Candidatus Microthrix parvicella Bio17-1: one gene and its partners. The protein of the gene in region 1 interacts with the protein of each later gene in a pairwise test. Links are inferred from orthologs where the notes say so. Each region holds a gene or a part of one and is shown in the gene's direction. Other genes may lie near its edges. The genes, in order: MPARV_RS0104450, ctaD and dnaE.

Region 1 (5,627 bases):
GAAGGCAACGAAGCCGACTGGGCGCCCCACGACAACCTGCCCGACGTGTACATCGCCATGGGCCAGACCGCCGAGAACGTGGCCGAGTACAAGCAGGTCAGCCGCGAGGCGCAGGACGAGTTCGCCGCCCGCAGCCAGAACCTGTCCGAGCAAAGCCTGGACGAGGGCTACTGGGCGGACGAGATCACCCCGATCACGCTGCCAGACGGCACCGTCGTCAAGGACGATGACGGCATCCGTCGTGGCACCACCGCCGAGAAGCTGTCCGGCCTTCAGCCCGTGTTCCGCCCAGGCGGCACCGTGACGGCCGGCAATGCCTGCCCGCTCAACGATGGCGCTGCCGGCGTCGTCGTCATGTCGGACACCCTGGCCAAGGAGTTGGGGCTGACCCCGCTGGCCCGCATCGTGTCTTCCGGCGTGTCCGGCCTGAACCCCGAGATCATGGGCCTCGGCCCGGTCGAGGCGATCAAGCAGGCGCTCGGGCGAGCCAACATGTCGATCGACGATATCGACCTGGTCGAGATCAACGAGGCGTTCGCCGCACAGGTGCTGCCGTCCGCCGACGAGTTGGGCATCCCGATGGACAAGCTGAACACCCGCGGCGGCTCAATCGCACTGGGCCACCCGTTCGGCATGACCGGCGCCCGCATCATGACCACCCTCATCCACAACCTCCAGACCGCAGACAAGACCTTCGGTGTGGAAAGCATGTGCGTCGGCGGCGGTCAGGGCATGGCCATGGTGGTCGAGCGTCTGAGCTGACAACACCCACACCAATGGAGGAGCTCCTCAGAGCGACCTCCGCAGCGAGCCCCACCTCATCGCCCAAGCGGCGACCACGGTGGGGCTCGCTTGCATTCCAGGCCCGTGTGCGCCTCGGCGGCTTATGGCGCCGCGGCCGTGGCCGTGGCCGTGGCCGTGGTCGTGACCCGTGGGCCGTGACCCGTGGTCACAGGCGTTGGGCGCGACGGCTGGACGGTGCCACCATGGTGTCCGGGAGGCATACGTGAAGGTTCTGGTCACTGGTGGTACAGGTTTGGTCGGGTCGCATACCGCCGCGGCGCTCTTGCGGGACGGCCATGAGGTGAGGCTGTTGGTTCGTCGACCGGAACGGATCGCCCGGACCTTCCGCCCGTTCGCCACCGAGCCAACCGAGGTGATGGTGGGGGACGCCACCGACCGGGAAGCGGTACACCGGGCGATCGACGGCTGTGACGCCGTGCTGCACGCCGCCGCCACCGTTGCGCTCAAGCGCAGCGATGCCGAGCGGGTTAACCGCCTCAACACACAGGCGGCAGAAACCGTGCTGGAACTGGCCTCCGCAGCCCGGTTGGATCCGATCATCTCGGTGTCGTCGGTGTCGGTGTTCGACCTGGACGAATCGGTCGTCACCGTCAACTCGCCGTTGAGTTCCGTCGCTCACGGCTACTCCCGTGCCAAATGCGATGCCGAGCGATTTGCTCGGGGGATGCAGGTCGCCGGCGCCCCGGTGACCATCACCTACCCGGGCGGTGTTTTCGGTCCAATCGTGCCGGGCGCCACGTTGCCTGCCATGCACCAGGCGGCCATCTCTTGGATTCGCGACCGTTGGGTGCTGCCCAGCGGCCTCAACCTGGTGGATGTACGCGACGTTGCCGCCGCCCACGTTGCGATGATGCGCCCCGGCCGCGGACCCCGCCGATTCATGCTGGGTGGACACTTTGTGCGCTGGGGCGAACTGGCCGACATTCTCGACGAAATGACCGGACGGGCTCCAAGGCGTCGAAGGGTGCCGGGCGCCGTCATGCGCGGATTGGGGCGCGTCGCCGAAGCCGCCCCGGTGCGTGCCCCCGTGGACTTCGAACTAACTCGTGAGGCCATGGAGAACGCCACCCGGATGGTCCCGGTGGACTCAACCCCGACGCTCGACACCCTGGGCATCGTGTTTCGAGATCGATGGAGCACCATCGCCGACACCTACCGATGGCTCGTCGCCGAGGGGCACGTCGATCCCCAATGGGCGGGCCGTCTGAACGTCACCACCCCGGAAGGTTCGATCACGAGATGAGCAACGCCCACAGCTCCTCGGCTCACCCTTCGCCCGAAGGCGCATCACCCGAAGGCGCATCACCCGAAGGCGCATCACCCGAAGGCGCAACGCCCGAAGCCATCGGCGCTTCGTCGACAGACACGCCGGAGCGAACCGCCCCAGGCAACTCTGCCCTCAGCACCTCTGCCCCGGGCACCAAGGCCCGGAGGCCATTGCTCTCGACCCACCATCCGCTGGCCGACGTTGGCACCACGATCTTCGCAGAGATGGGCGCGCTGGCCACTGCCCACGGCGCCATCAACCTCGGTCAAGGAGCACCCGACGCAGACGGTCCCATCGAGATGATCGAGGCAGCCGCCGCAGCACTTCGGTCCGGTCCCAACCAGTACGCCCCCGCCACCGGCATTCCCGAGTTGCGTCAGGCCATCGCACACCACCAGCGGCACTACTACGACCTCGAGGTCGACCCCGACGCCGGCGTGTTGGTGACCGTCGGCTGCACGGAAGGCATCGCTGCATCGGTGCTCGGCATCTGTGCCCCGGGGGACGAGGTGATCGTGCTTGAGCCCAGCTACGACAGCTACGGAGCGGTCGCAGCGCTGGCGGGTGCACGCCTGGTACCGGTGACGCTCCGTCCGCCGAAGTGGCGGCTCGACGGCGATGCGCTCGAGGCCGCCGTCACCGACCGCACCCGGGCCCTGCTGATCAACTCGCCCCACAACCCCACCGGGCGGGTGCTCGACGACGAAGAGCGCAACGCCATCGCCAAGGTGGCCATCGATGCAGACCTGGTGGTGATCACGGACGAGGTCTACGAACACCTGTGCTTCGACGGTCACCGCCACGTACCTCTGGCCACCATGCCGGGCATGTTCGAGCGCACCATCACCCTGTCATCGGCGGGCAAGACCTTTGCGCTGACGGGATGGAAGGTGGGCTGGGCATCCGGTCCACCAGAACTGATCAAAGCGGTGCGGCGCACTCAGCAGTTCCTCACCTACACCTCTCCCGGCGCGCTTCAGAGGGGTGTCGTCGCCGGATTGGCGATGGGTGAGGCACCGATCGACGCGGTACGGGCCGGACTCGACCAGCAGCGAGGTCTGCTGTTGGATGTCCTCGCCGGGGTGGGATTCGACGTGACCCCGCCCGAGGCCGGCTACTTCATTACCGCAGATGCCTCGTGGACCGGCGTGGCTGACGGCCGTGACTTCTGCCTGCGACTCCCCGAGGCTGTGGGCGTGGGTGCCATCCCGTTGGGCGCGTTCTACGTCGACCCAGACCGCGGCGGGGCAATGGTGCGGTTTGCCTTCTGCAAACAACCCGATCAGATTGCCGAGGCCGGCCGCCGCCTCTCCGCGCTGACCCAAGGACCGTTGCGTTCATCCTCGTAGGCCTCAGCGACGGCGCCGATCACCACCGCTCAGCATCCCACAACAATCCCTGGACTTACGAACACATGTTCGGTATCATGGTTGTTGTCATCACAGCTCGTTTCGGCACCTCATCCGAGGTTTATCAACCGGGTGAGGTTTCGGAGGCGGACGAGTTCTTCGAGTTTCAACGGGAGGTGAGTTCTATGAATTGCTTGTGCAGAGGACTCTCTGCCGGTCGAGCCGTATCCGGATTGGACCTGGCAGCCTTGGATGCCGAGCTGACCGCGTTGGCCAAGGTCGACTCGGCGGTCGCCGCCCGCCGATCGCTGGTGGCCGCCGAGGTGAAGCGCCGTCGAAGTGATCCAGCGGATCGACTCACCAAAGCCGGGGGAATGTCGTCCCGGGAGGCGAACCGGGCAGCCAAAACCGCCGAAGGGTTGGAAAAGTTGTCCAAAACCCGTGAGGCGCTCGCGGCTGGCGAGATGAGCAAGGGCCAGGCCGAGCAACTCGCGTCACGCATGAACAAACCGGCGCTCGCCAAGCACGTGCGCGCCAACGAAGAAGCGTTGTTGGAGCGAGCAAGAGGCGAAAGCACCGACGAGTTCGCCCGCACCATGCGTAAGGACGACCTCGACGGTTCACCCGACGGCGGCAACACCCAGGCCCGGTGTCAGCGACGGGCCCGCATGGCCTCCATGTGGATCGATCCTGACACCGGCATGCATCACCTGTTCGCCAAGTTTGATCCGGTCACCGGCGCCCGGGTCTCAACCCGCTTCAGGCCATGGTCGACAAACTTTGGAGGGCCGAGAACCTGGCTGGAGGCGTCCGAAACAAGCGTCAGGTCGATCAACGCCGCGCCGATGCCCTCGAAACCCTCATCTGCCAGTCCGCCGGCACAAGCACAAGCACCGGCACGGGCACCAGCACCAGCACCAGCACCAGCACGAGCAAGGGCGATCAGGTCGACCCGCACAGCGGCAGCACCCCCAACGACAGCACCCCCACCAACGACACCGCTGCCGTGCCGACTCCTGACCACACCTTGCCCACCGCCCAAGCTCCGCTGCCACCCCCTCCAAACCACACGCAACTGCTCGTCATCGCCAACCTCGACCTTCTCAGCCAACAACTCGGCGCCGGCACGCTCGAAGACGGCACTCCGCTGCCCATCGACACGATCGCTCGGCTGGCCTGCGATGCCGAGATCATCCCTGCCATCTTCGGGGCAAAGGGCCAACCGTTGTGGCTCGGCCGCCGAACACGCCTCGCCACATCGGCTCAAAGGCTGGCAGTCACCGCTCGCGATCTCGGCTGCATCGTCTGCCACGCCTCCCCCGAGTTCTGCCAGGTTCACCACATCACCTGGTGGTCAGCGGGCGGCGGCACCGATCTCGATAACCTTTGCATCGTCTGTTCAAGGCACCACACCATGATCCACGAACAAGGCCTCACCATCGCCAAGACCTCCGACGGCATGAAGGTTCAACCACCCCCTGCCAGGGCGTTCCGAATGGTCACCCAACCGCCCGACGGCACCGGCGACCCACCATTGGATACCCAGCAACCGAACAGGTCACAGCAACCAGACACTCGGCAACCAGACACCCGGCAGCGGCCAGGCCCACCCCAACGGCTATCCCGCCAATCTCCCGGCGGGCCACCCCGGGATGCCACAGCAGCGTAGGTGGAAGAGGCAGGCGAGGCCGCTCCCTGATTGCCCGAATGCCTGAACGCCCGTGTGCGTCGCCGCAGAAGTCAGCCAAGTGCCCCTGCGCCCTGATCGGCCGGGTGCATCGCCGCAGAAGTCGGCCAAGTACCCCTGCGCCCTGATCGGCCGAGTGGCTGAACGGCCGGGTGCTCCCGATGAACTGTGCGGTCGAGTCGATCGAGCGGCACACTTGGAGCATGCTGATCGCCGCCGTTCAACACGACATCGTCTGGGAGGATGCCCCCGCCACTCGGGCTGCGTTGGAGCCCCGCCTGGCGGCTGCAGCCGCCGCAGGTGCCCGTCTCATCGTGCTGGCCGAGATGTTCGCCACCGGATTCAGTCTCGATGGCGATGCGGTCGCCGAGGCGCCCGACGGCCCAAGCGTCACGTGGATGGCCGACCAGGCACGCTCGCTGGGCTGCTGGATTGCTGGATCACTCGCAATTGACACGGGTTCCGGCCGGCCGGTCAATCGCCTGGTGGCGGCCGAGCCTGAAGGGGAATTGACCACTTA
Region 2 (5,548 bases), on another replicon or contig:
TGGCCTCTTGAGGTGCCGGTGGGCGTTGCGGTCGGTCTTGGCATCGTGGTGTTTGCGCTTTCCCGTCTCTTCCTGGCCACCGCCGGTATGGGCGCAGCGATCATTGCCGCCGGGTTGGCGCTGGCCGTCATGTCCACCGCATTCGCGCTGTCGGCTCGGCCCACCATCAATCGTGGCGTCGTGTTGGCCGTGGTGATCCTGTTTGGCGTCATCGTGATCGGCGCCGGCATCTGGGGCGGTCTGGCCGACGATCACAAAGAGCATCCCGAGGACAATGAGGCCGCCTGGCTGCTGGTGGACAACCAGGGCCAGACTGGTGCGATGCCGTCCTCGATCTCTGCACCGGGGCCATCCGCCCTGGTGGCAGCGTAAGCACTTGTTCCAACTCGACCGATGGACCCTTCTATGAACCTCCTCAGCAGACTTCCCGCACCGGTTCGCCGCACCGTGCACGGCGTGGTTGGCGTCGCCTTGGTGGCGGCGTTGGCGTCGTGTGGCAACCAGGACACCTATCCGCTGACCACCCTCAGCCCCAAGGGACAGCAGGCGGACACGATCCACACCCTCGTCAAGCCGATCTTCATCATCGCCGGCGTGGTGTTTGTCGTCGTGCAGGTGGTGATCGTGGTCATCGTGATCAAGTTCCGCCGTCGCCGGGGCGAAGAGCATGGTGAGAACGACCCGGTGCAGATCCATGGCAACACCCCGCTCGAGCTCACTTGGACTGCTCTGCCGGCGATCCTGCTGGCTGGTCTGGCCGTCCTGAACGTCCAGACGATCTTCAAGCTGGAGCAGCGGGTTCCAGACGCCATCCATGTCGACGTGTACGGACAGCAGTGGTGGTGGGAGTATCGATACGACCTCGACTCCGATGGTCAACCCGACATCATCACCGCAAACCAGATGGTGGTACCGGCGGGCCGTCAAGTTGAACTGAATATCCGCAGCCGCGACGTCATCCATTCGTTCTGGATCCCCGCGCTGAATGGAAAGATGGATGCCAGTCCAGGCTCCACACACTTCATGGCCATCAATGCCAACAAGCCAGGCATTTACGAAGGTCAGTGCACCGAATTCTGTGGACTGTCGCACGGTTACATGCGCATGGAGGTCAAGGCCTTGACCCCGGCGGACTACGACCAGTGGGTGACCGATCAGACCGCGTCCCCCGCAGAGCCGGGCAACAAGTTGGCCGAGGAGGGTCGCACGGCCTTTCTGTCGCAGTGCGCCTACTGCCACCAGGTGAACGGATTGACGGCCGAGGGCGAGTACAGCAATGCGGGGCCGGTGGCCGACTACAAGGGCCTCGACGGCAAAGCCGTGCCCACCGTCCGACCCGGCGTGGCGCCAAACCTCACTCACCTGATGTCCAGGGAGCGCTTTTCGGGCAACATGTTCCCCCTTCACTACGAGGACGGAAAGCCCGATGAGGGCAACCTCAAGGACTGGCTGACAGATCCAAAAGCCATGAAACCGATGATGCCCGACAACCAGCAGGGCATGCCGAACCTCAACCTCGACCCGGCCACAATCGATGCCCTGGTCGCCTATCTCGTCACCCTCAACTGACCCAACGGATCGAAGGACCAACATGACGATCGTTGAACCAGACAAGAAAGACCTCCCGGCAACCGTCGACCCAGACGGCAACGGCTCGGGGGCCTTAGTGCCATCCACCAACGGAGCGCAGCCGGCGCGGCCTCTTGGCGTCTTCACCCGCCCGCAGAGCACCACCGGTTGGCGCTCTTGGATCACCACGGTGGACCACAAGCGCATCGGCATCATGTATGCCTGCACGGCCATGGTGTTCTTCGTGATCGGCGGGAGCGAAGCGTTGCTGATTCGTGCGCAACTTGCTGCGCCGGGTCAGAAGTTGCTGTCAGCCGACCTGTACAACCAGGTCTTCACGATGCACGGCATCACGATGATCTTCCTCTTCATCATGCCGTTCGCTGCAGGCATCATGAACTACATCATCCCGCTGCAGATCGGTGCCAGGGATGTGGCCTTTCCCCGAATGAATGCGCTGAGCTATTGGGTCTACCTGTTTGGCGCCATCTTCGTGAACAGCTCGTGGTTCCTCGGCGGCGGGGCCGATGGTGGCTGGTTCAACTACGCACCCAACTCCAGCGTGGTCTTTTCACCCAGCCACGGCATCGACTTTTATGCGGTCGGTCTCCAGATCGTGGGCCTCGCCTCACTGATCGGCTCGATCAACCTCATTGTGACGGTGTTCAACATGAGGGCTCCGGGCATGACGTGGTGGCGTATTCCGACCACCACCTGGATGTCCCTCGTCACCCAGTTCCTGCTTGCATTCGCAGTGCCGGTCATTTCGGTGGCGTTGTTCCTGCTGACCTTTGACCGTCGTTTCGGCGCCACCTTCTTCAACGCATCCAAGGGTGGCGATCCGTTCCTGTGGCAGCACCTGTTCTGGATCTTCGGCCACCCCGAGGTGTACATCATCGTGATGCCGGCCTTCGGCATCGTGTCCGACATCATCCCTGTGTTCAGCCGTAAGCCGCTGTTTGGCTATCGCTTCGTGGTGTTCTCAGGTATCGCCATCGGCTTCCTGGGCTTCGGCGTGTGGGCGCACCACATGTTCGCCTCGGGCATGGGGCCCATGTCGGTCACCGCGTTCTCGTTGGCAACCATGACCATCGCAGTACCAACCGGCGTGAAGGTGCTCAACTGGATGGCCACCATGTGGGGCGGCCGTATCCGCATGACGGTGGCCATGATGTATTCGGTTGCCTTCGTTGCCATGTTCACCATCGGTGGACTGTCGGGCGTGACCCACGCCTTCGCCTCGGCCGACCAACAACAGACGGACACCTATTACATCGTCGCTCACTTCCATTACGTGATCTTCGGTGGGGGAGTCTTGGGCTTCCTGGCGGCCGTCTACTACTGGTACCCGAAGATCTTCGGCTACCTGCTCCAGGAAAAGCTGGGCAAGGTTGCATTCTGGTTCGTGTTCGTGGGTTTCAACGCCACCTTCGGGCCGATGCACGTGTTGGGCATGGAAGGTATGAGCCGCCGGATCTTCACCTACAGCGACTACCAGGGTTTCAACCTCTGGAACATGGTGGCCAGTATCGGCGCCTACACCATGGCCATCGGCGTTGCCCTGTTCCTCTACAACGTCTACTCCAGCTACAAGGCTCACAAGGCCAACCCGGTAGCCGTCGGGCCGGACCCATGGGACGCCCGAACCCTGGAGTGGACCATCCCGTGCCCCACTCCCGAGTACAACTATGACCCGATCCCCACCGTGCACGAGCTCGACGAGGCCTGGTACCTGAAGTACGGCCACGATGAGGACGGCCGCCCGGTGCGTATCGCAAACATCGAGGATGTCGCACAGAAGGGCGATTCGGTCGGCGTGCACCTTCCGTCGCCGTCCTACCAGCCCATCCTGCTGGCCTCGGGCCTGCCGTTCATCGGTTACGGGGTCATCTTCAACCTGTGGTTTGCCGTGCTCGGCGCTGCGCTGGTCATCGCCGGCATGGTCGGCTGGGCGTTGGAACCACCCGATGACGTCGATACAGCTCACGATGCGCACCACGACGTCGGCCCCTCCGAGGATGCCGAGACGGCCCTCTCCGACGGGTCGGATCAGGACGAGCCAACCGACGCAGCTGCCGCCGACATGCAGGTGAGCGACGCGAAGGTTGCAACCGAGGAGCCCGCCAATGTCTGATACCGCCACGATCACTGCGGGCGCTGACGGCTCCGAGGCCGGCCACGGTCATGGAGCGGTCCATGACACCGGCACCGGCGTCTCCAACGAGAAGTTGGGCATGTGGGTGTTTCTCGGCTCGGACTGCATGCTCTTCGGTGGCTTGATCTCCACCTACCTGCTGTACAAGAACCGCCCGCTTGCACCTGGCATCTCCGGGTCCACCGAGCGAATCTCCGATGTGTTCGACATTGCGTTCACCTCGGCCAGTTCGTTCGTGTTGCTTATGAGCTCGCTGACCATGGTGTTGGCGGTGACCTCAATCGCACGCGGTGACCATCACCGCCTGCGGCTCTGGCTGGGAACCACAGCGTTTCTTGGTGCGATCTTCATCGGTGGTCAGGTGTACGAGTTCACCGAGTTCGTCAGGGAGGGTTTCGGCTACACGACCAACGTGTCGTCGTCGGCATTCTTCACTCTCACCGGGTTTCACGGTGTCCACGTCAGTTTCGGCATCCTCATGCTGCTGACGTTGCTGGTGCTGTCGTTCAAGGACCGGATCCCCCAATCCAAGGCCGAGTCGGTGGAGATCATCGGCTTGTATTGGCACTTCGTCGATGTGGTGTGGATTCTCATCTTCACCGTCGTCTACCTGATCAAGTAGGAGCGTCTCCCGTGAGCACCACCAGCCCTGAAGACTCGGGTTCGTCCAGCATCGAGTCACTACCCGGCTCGCCATTCAGCGAGCACGACACGCTGACCGCCGCTGAAATGGCCACCCTTGAGGCCGATCCCGGCCTCGATCGCATGGTGCACCACTCCGACATGATCTATGTCAAGGTTGGCGCATTGCTGGCGGTGCTGACCGCCATCGAGATCGCACTGCCCGAACTCCTCGACAACGGCAGGATCTATGGTCCGATCCTGATGGTCTTGATGTTGATCAAGTTCCTCATGGTGGCCGGGTTCTTTATGCACCTGCGCTATGAGAGCAAAGTGCTGAGCAGGGTGTTCTACGGGGGCGCCATCGCTGCGGTGATCGTGTACACCGCCGTGCTCTCCGTCTTTGTGTTCTGGGTGGACTCGGGCATCCCGGAGTTCAATGACCCACCGCCTCCGCAGACGACGGTGCCCCTTGACGCGGCGCTCACACCCGGCGGATAGCCAAGACCTTTAGCCGTCCCAGCGAAAGGTCTTGGCTGCGACGAGCGGTGCCCCGATCGCCCACAAGGTGAGCACCAGCCAGAGTGGGCCCGTGGCGAATTTCTCAGGGCCCATGGTGGTGATGACCAGGCCGGAGAGTGACGCTGCGGGAAGGCCATGAGCCAGGGCGGCGAGCGGGCCGGGGAATTTCTCCAGAGGTACCACCATGCCGCCGATGAGCAGCAGCACCAGGTACACGCTGTTGGTGGCCGCCAGATTTGCCAGTGCGGGAAGCGCGCCCGCCAGAGCCAGGCCGATGCCGGCGAAGGCAGCCGTGCCGAGCGCAAGGGCCACGATGCCCAGCGGCCAGGTGGCGGGAGGCCGCCAGCCGAGGGCCGCACCGACGGCGCCCAGCATGGCCACCTGGCCCACTTCAATGGTGGCCACTGTGGCCACTTTGGCGGCCAACCAGCGGCCACGCCCCAGCGGGGTGGCACCGAGGCGCTTCAGGACGCCGTAGTTGCGGTCGAATCCCGTGCCGATGCCAAGGCTGACCATGGAGGTCGACATCACGGCCAGCGCCATCGTGGCCGGGGTGAGGTAGTCCACCGCTTTGACGCCGTCGAAGCTCACCACGTCGATTTGGCTGAAGAAGACCAGGATGCCCAACGGAATGCCCACCGACACCAGCAGTTGCTCGCCCTGGCGCATCGCCAGAGTCAA
Region 3 (6,701 bases), on another replicon or contig:
GGTGAAGACGACATGGTGAACGAGACGGCACCGGTGTTGCCGGACTACGCCGGGGCGTGCGTCACCGCCATCGTGCCGACGCTGCTCGACCCGTCGGGCGAGGTACCCGCATGGATGCCCCAGGAATTGGTGGGCGCCCGCCAGAGCGCCCTGTTGGTGATCGACGGGCTGGGCTGGGACCAGCTTGAGGAACGGGCACACCTGGCCCCCACCCTGGCGTCGCTTCCCCGGACTGCCATCACCACCGTGTGCCCCACCACCACCGCCACGGGTCTCACCTCGATCACCACGGGCCTGGCCCCCGGGGCACACGGAGTGATCGGGTACCGCATGGCGGTGAACCGCCAGATCCTCAACGTGCTTCGGTGGTCCACGCCCAGGGGCGACGCCCGCGAATCGATCGTGCCCAACGGCATCCAACCCAACGATGCGTTCGGGTCGGAGCGACCACCGGTGATCACGCGCGCCGAGTTCATCGCCACGGGCTTTACCGAGGCCCATCTGCAGCCCAGCCGATTTGAGGGCTACCGCATGCCCTCAACCATGGTGGTCGAGATCACGGCGGCGCTCGACCGTGGCGAGCCGTTCCTGTACGCCTACTACGACGGCATCGACAAGGTGGCCCACGAGTACGGGATGGGCGACCACTACGATGCCGAACTGATGGCGGTCGACCAGATGGTGCGGGCCATCATCTCCCGCCTGCCCCAGGGCGCAGCCCTGGTGGTCACCGCTGATCACGGCCAGGTGCAGGTGGGTGACAACACGATCACCCCTGACCGCGACCTGTTGAAGCTGGTGGACTTCCAGTCGGGCGAGGGCCGGTTCCGGTGGTTCCACACCCGCCCAGGATCGGCGTCCGAGCTGGTCGCAGGGTTCAACGAACGCTACGGGGACCAGGCGTGGGTGGTTACTCGCGAGCAAACGATTGAGGAGGGTTGGTGGGGGCCGAGGCTGACCGATCAAGCTGCCGCCATGCTTGGCGACGTGGCCCTGGTCGCTCGCGAACCGGTGGCGTTTTTGGATCCGGCGGACACCGGGCCGTTCGTGTTGCAGAGCCGTCACGGGTCGTTGACCAGCGCCGAGGTCATGGTGCCGCTGGTGGTGGCCAGGGGCTGGTAGGTCGGTACGATGGGCCATCATGGCCACTGATTCAGACACATCCCAGCCGGTCGACTCCCCGCCGGTCGCCGACAAGGGCCCAGGTGAGCGCCCCGAGGTTCTGGCCCGGGGCGTGGGCACGGCATCGGGCGGTGGGGCAGGGGGATCCGACGGCGGATCCGACGACGGCGAGCGAATCGATTCGCCGGCCAAGATCATCCGTGTGGGTTCAATGGTGAAGCAACTGCTGGAGGAGCTGCGCAACACGCCGCTCGACGAGGCGGCTCGGGATCACATGGTGGACATCTACGGTCGTTCCGTCGACGAGTTGCAGGCGTCGTTGTCGCCCGACCTGGCCGAGGAGCTCGATCGCCTCGCCCCCGATTTCGACGGGGACGAGGTGCCGTCGGAGGCCACGCTGCGCATCGCTCAGGCCCAGCTGGTGGGCTGGCTGGAGGGCCTGTTTCACGGCATTCAGGCCACGCTCGTCGCTCAGCAGATGGCGGCCCGTCAACAGTTGGAGGGCGTCCGCGGTCAACTGCCCGGTCCCGGCGGCATCCAAGGCCAGACCGAGGGCCCGATGGGCGGCGGCCCACCGCCAGGCGCTCCGGGTCGTGGCCCCACCGGCTATCTGTGATCGGAGTCTCGGGGTTCCGCGCGGATCACAAGCGTGTAGTTTCGTCGGTACATGCCTGACTCCTTCGTTCACCTTCATCAGCACACCGAGTTCTCGATGCTCGATGGTGCCTCGCGTATCGGGGAGGTGGTGGCGGCCGCCGCCAAGGACGGCCAACCGGCACTGGGCATCACCGACCACGGCAACATGTACGGGGTGCTCGACTTTTACAAGGAGGCGCGAGCCCAGGGGATCAACCCGATCATCGGGACCGAGGCCTACATGGCCTACGACAGCCGCTTTGAGCGTCCGTCACGGCGAGGTCGGGTGGACGACTCCGGCGGCGAGGTTGAGGGCGGCAGGAAGCTCTACTACCACCTCACGCTGCTGGCCGAGAACCTCACCGGCTACAAGAACCTCATCCAGCTGAGTTCCAAGGCGTTCCTCGAGGGGTACTACTACAAGCCACGGCTCGACTGGGAGTTGTTGTCGCAGCACGCCGAGGGCGTGATCGCCACCACCGGCTGCCTGGGTGGCCATGTGCTGCAGGCGCTGATGAACGAGAGCTTCGACGCGGCGCTGGAGAAGGCCGGTCGCCTGCAAGACATCTTTGGACGCGACAACCTGTTCGTCGAGATCCAGGATCACGGCATCCCCGAACAGCACAAGACCAACCCTCAACTGATCGAGATCGCCAAGCGCCTGAGGGCGCCGCTGCTGGCCACCAACGACGGCCACTACGTCACGCGTGAGGACGCCGAGGCCCACGACGCTCTGCTCTGCGTGCAGACCGGGTCGCTCGTCTCCGACGAAAAGCGGTTCAGGTTCCACGGTTCGGACCACTACCTGAAGTCGGCCCAGGAAATGCGACACCTGTTTCGCGAGGTGGAGGTGTCGTGCGACAACACCCTGTGGATCGCCGAGCGCTGCAACCTCGAAATCGAGTTCCCCGAGCCGGAACTGCCCCAGTTTCCGTTGCCCGAGGGCTACGCCACCGACACCGAGTATCTGAAGGCGCTGACCTACGAGGGCGCCCACATGCGTTGGGGCGCAACGCTCACCCCCGAGGCACGCGAGCGCATCGACTACGAGCTCGACGTCATCGACGAGATGGGCTACTCGTCGTACTTCATCATCACCTGGGACCTGATCAAGCACGCCCGTGACCTGAACATCCGGGTGGGTCCGGGCCGCGGCTCCGCGGCCGGCTGCGCGGTGGCCTACTGCCTTCGCATCACCGAACTGGATCCGATCCGCTACGACCTGCTTTTCGAACGGTTTCTCAACCCGGAGCGCGTGTCGATGCCCGATATCGACATGGACTTCGACTCTCGTTACCGGGACGAGATGATCCGCTATGCGGCCGAGCGGTACGGCCGCGAGCACGTCGCCCAGATCGTCACGTTCTCCACGATCAAGGCCCGTGCCGCGGTGCGCGACTCGGCGCGGGTGCTCGGCTACCCGTACTCGCTCGGCGACAAGGTGGCCAAGGCCATGCCGCCGCTGGTGATGGGCCGTGACACGCCGCTCTACGCCTGCCTGGAGGAGCACCCCAAGTACCTTGGCGGCTACAAGGTGGCCACCGAGCTGCGGGACATGTACGCCACCGATCCCGACGCAAAAAAGGTCATGGACGTCGCCAAGGGCATCGAGGGGCTGCGGCGCCAGGACGGCATCCACGCCGCCGCGGTGGTGATTACCAAGGGTCCGCTCACCGACTACCTGCCGATTCAGCGGAAGCCGGAATCCGGCGGCAACCCCGAGGATGCCCCGGTGGTGACCCAGTTCGAGGGGGGTACCTGCGAAGACCTCGGCCTGTTGAAGATGGACTTCCTCGGCCTGCGCAACCTTGACGTGATCTCGGACGCGCTCGAGCTGATCAGCGAGCATCGTGGCGTGGACGTCGACATCGACAACGTCGCGCTCGACGACCCCCCCACGTTCGCCATGTTGGCCAAGGGCGAGACCATCGGGGTCTTCCAGCTGGAGTCGCCTCCGATGCGGGCGTTGATTCGGGCGGTTGCCCCGGACAGCTTCGAGGACGTCGCCGCGCTCATCGCCCTGTACCGGCCGGGCCCCATGGGGGCCAACATGCACTACGACTACGCCGACCGCAAAAACGGACGCAAACCGGTCGACTTCTTCCACCCGGCGGCCGAGGAGGTGCTCAGCGACACCTACGGGCTGATGATCTACCAGGAGTCGGTGATGCGGGTGGCCCAACGCTTCGCCGGGTACTCCCTGGCCCAGGCCGACAACCTGCGTAAAGCCTGCGGCAAGAAGAAGCCCGAACTGATGATCAAGGAGCGGGCCAGCTTCGAGGAGGGCGTCGAGGCCACCGGTTTTGAGCGCTCGCTGGGTAAAGAACTGTTCGACATCATCGAGCGCTTTGCCGATTACGCCTTCAACAAGTCTCACAGCTACGGCTATGGGCTCGTCACCTATCAAACCGCCTATCTCAAAGCGAACTACCCCGAGGAGTACCTGGCGGCGCTCCTCACCTCGGTCAGTCACACGCTGGAAAAAGCCGCGGTCTACCTGGCCGAGTGCCGCTCGATGGGCATCACGGTCGAGGTGCCCGATATCAACCGGTCGGCGGCGTTTTTCACCCCGGGTGATCAGTCGATCATTTTCGGGCTGGCCGCGGTGCGCAACGTGGGGGAGGGGCTGGTCGACCTCATCGTCGCCGAGCGAGAGGCAAAGGGGCCCTTCACGGCCCGGGCGATCGACGGCCGTCCCATCGACGCGTTCGACGACTTCTGCCTGCGGGTGCCCTACGAGGTACTCAACAAGCGCACGATCGAGTCGATCATCAAGGCGGGAGGTTTCGACCGCTGTGATCTACCCCGCAAGGGTCTGCTGTTGCGCATGGAGGAGCGGATCGACCACATCGTCGCCCGCCGTCGCGAGCACGACATGGGCGTGATGTCGTTGTTTGGTTCGGGCGGTGACGAGCCCACCATCGACGAACATCCGGTGACCGACGTGGAGTTCGACAAGGCCGAACGCCTCAGCCACGAAAAGGAGATGCTCGGCCTGTACGTGTCGGATCACCCCCTGATGGGCTACGAGGAGGCGCTCGGCCGCAAGACCGACGGCCCGCTGTCGGAGCTGTCCGAACTGTCCGACGGTGCCTCGCGTTCGATCGGCGGCGTCGTCACCAACCTGCAGCGCAAGTGGACCAAAAAGGGCGACCTGATGGCCATCTTCCAGCTGGAGGACCTGCAGAGCCAGATCGAGGTCATGGTCTTTCCTCGCACGATGACCGAGCACGGTCACAAGCTGGATGACGATGTGCTGGTGATCGTGAACGGTCGGGTGGATCAGCGCGACGACACCCCCAAGTTCATCGCCTTCGACATCGAGGTGTTCGATGGTGCGGAGGCCACCTCCGACAACCCCCTGAACCTGAGGATCAGCCCGTCCAAATTGGACGACGCGCTGGTGGAGGAGCTTCGCCGGGTGATCCTGGAGTTTCCTGGTCGGTCCGAGGTCCACATCGACCTCGGCGGCTCGTCGGTGCATCTGCGACCGCCGTTCTGTGTCAACCATTCAGCTTCGTTGATCTCCGAATTGCGCGTGTTGTTGGGCACCTCGGCAGTGGTGCTCTAAGGGCTGCGCCAGTCCATGAACTGAGTGTTTCGGTTTGCAAATCTCGCAGTTTGACGCTGAACTAGTGCGGCCACCACTGCGGCCCAGACGGGGGAACACATGGCGTTTAAGACCTACACGAAGGACTGCACCGCGCTGAGCGATGCCGAGTTGACCGAGATGGCCGACCTGGCGGCGGAGTGTGAGCGCGGCTTCGATGTCGGCCTGCTCTCCAAACAGCGTGAGGAGTGGGTGCTGGTCACCCTCATTCGGGAGGCCGACGAGGTCGAGTCGCTCGTCGGTTACTCGTACTCCACCCTCGAACGCATCGGAGGAACTCCAGCGGTGCTGCTGGGATTGGCGTACGTGCGTCGTTCCGATGACCGGGACGATGTGCTCAATGCGGTGATGTCGGCCAACTACCACCGGGCCCTGATGGCCTTCCCCGACGAGGACGTGCTGTTGGGGTGCCGCATGGTCAACCCCGGGGCCATGGCCGGTTTCGAGCGGCTGGAGGACATTCAGCCCCACCCCGATGTGGAGGCCGGGGGCGAGGAGCGTCAGTGGGGGCGACGCCTGGCCAAGCGTTTCAGCATTGGCGCCTCACGCTACGCCGCCAAGGCCTTTACCGTTGAGGGTGATGGCTCGTTCCCACCCTGTCTCGATTTCAAGCCACTCGATTCGGCCACCATCGACCCCAAGGTGGCCGAGATGTTCGCCCATCTCGATGTCGACAATGGCGACTCGCTCATCACCTACGGGTGGGCGATGGAGGAAGAGCTGCGCGGCTACACCAAGCCGGACTGAGGCCACCGATGCCCGGCAACCTGGCCGACGGCTCGCTGGCGGTCGTGATGGGTCGGCGACGCATGTGTCGAGATTTCTCGGGTGAGGCTCTGAAGCCCGACCAGTTGGAACGACTGCTCAACCTGGCCCGGCGTGCGCCGTCGGCGGGTTTCACCCAGGGAGTCGCCTTCGTCAGCCTGGAACGATTCTCCGACGACCGCGCGGGGGCCGGTCGCGCCGACCCGCGTCGCGCCGATCCGGTGGAGGCCTACTGGAACCTCACACTTCCGCCGTCGCGTCGAGCTTCGTTCGCCTGGCCGGGTCTGCTCGATGCTCCGGTGCTGGTCACGTTGTGGGTGCGACCGGAGGCGTGGGTTGAGCGCTACGGCTGTGATGACAAGGCACGCGCCCACCTTGGCGACAACCAAGAGTCCTGGCCGGTGCCCTACTGGTGGGTTGATGCGGGTGCCGTGGTGCAAAACCTGCTGCTGGCCGCCGAGGCCGAAGGCCTGGGCGCGCTGTTCTTCGGGATGTTCCACCATGAACCGGAGGTGGCCGAGCGGTTGGGAGTGCCGGCCGGGTGGCGAGGCGTGGGCACGGTGGCGCT

Evidence for each region.
Region 2: the proteins of MPARV_RS0104450 (region 1) and ctaD interact in binary tests that used the Escherichia coli proteins (3 or more experiments, as listed by UniProt). The link is inferred for Candidatus Microthrix parvicella Bio17-1 from one-to-one orthologs.
Region 3: the proteins of MPARV_RS0104450 (region 1) and dnaE interact in binary tests that used the Escherichia coli proteins (3 or more experiments, as listed by UniProt). The link is inferred for Candidatus Microthrix parvicella Bio17-1 from one-to-one orthologs.

What each region holds. Positions count from the first base shown.
Region 1 is NZ_AMPG01000001.1:903,042-908,668, forward strand. Bases 1,233-4,231 are described here. They hold MPARV_RS0104450 (aminotransferase class I/II-fold pyridoxal phosphate-dependent enzyme), read left to right. Parts: upstream 1,233-2,043; coding sequence 2,044-3,420; downstream 3,421-4,231. Other genes in these bases: MPARV_RS0104445 (NAD-dependent epimerase/dehydratase family protein), read left to right, coding at 1,233-2,047; MPARV_RS0104460 (HNH endonuclease signature motif containing protein), read left to right, coding at 4,187-4,231. Outside these bases: MPARV_RS0104440 (acetyl-CoA C-acetyltransferase), read left to right, coding at 1-762; more of MPARV_RS0104445, read left to right, coding at 1,007-1,232; more of MPARV_RS0104460, read left to right, coding at 4,232-5,089; MPARV_RS0104465 (nitrilase-related carbon-nitrogen hydrolase), read left to right, coding at 5,311-5,627. UniProt on the Escherichia coli protein: Shows aminotransferase activity with methionine and histidine as substrates, and to a lesser extent also with phenylalanine.
Region 2 is NZ_AMPG01000006.1:33,835-39,382, forward strand. What follows is about bases 1,228-4,147. They hold ctaD (cytochrome c oxidase subunit I), read left to right. Parts: upstream 1,228-1,591; coding sequence 1,592-3,703; downstream 3,704-4,147. Other genes in these bases: coxB (cytochrome c oxidase subunit II), read left to right, coding at 1,228-1,569; MPARV_RS0118015 (cytochrome c oxidase subunit 3), read left to right, coding at 3,696-4,147. Outside these bases: MPARV_RS0118000 (hypothetical protein), read left to right, coding at 1-372; more of coxB, read left to right, coding at 406-1,227; more of MPARV_RS0118015, read left to right, coding at 4,148-4,346; MPARV_RS23110 (cytochrome C oxidase subunit IV family protein), read left to right, coding at 4,358-4,846; MPARV_RS0118025 (ABC transporter permease), read right to left, coding at 4,856-5,548. UniProt on the Escherichia coli protein: Cytochrome bo(3) ubiquinol oxidase is the terminal enzyme in the aerobic respiratory chain of E.coli that predominates when cells are grown at high aeration.
Region 3 is NZ_AMPG01000002.1:125,027-131,727, reverse strand. Bases 1,457-5,529 are described here. They hold dnaE (DNA polymerase III subunit alpha), read left to right. Parts: upstream 1,457-1,789; coding sequence 1,790-5,329; downstream 5,330-5,529. Other genes in these bases: MPARV_RS0108745 (hypothetical protein), read left to right, coding at 5,429-5,529; MPARV_RS0108755 (proteasome activator), read left to right, coding at 1,457-1,738. In the rest of the region: MPARV_RS24650 (hypothetical protein), read left to right, coding at 1-5; MPARV_RS0108760 (alkaline phosphatase family protein), read left to right, coding at 13-1,122; more of MPARV_RS0108755, read left to right, coding at 1,142-1,456; more of MPARV_RS0108745, read left to right, coding at 5,530-6,115; MPARV_RS0108740 (nitroreductase family protein), read left to right, coding at 6,124-6,701. UniProt on the Escherichia coli protein: DNA polymerase III is a complex, multichain enzyme responsible for most of the replicative synthesis in bacteria. This DNA polymerase also exhibits 3' to 5' exonuclease activity. The alpha chain is the DNA polymerase catalytic subunit.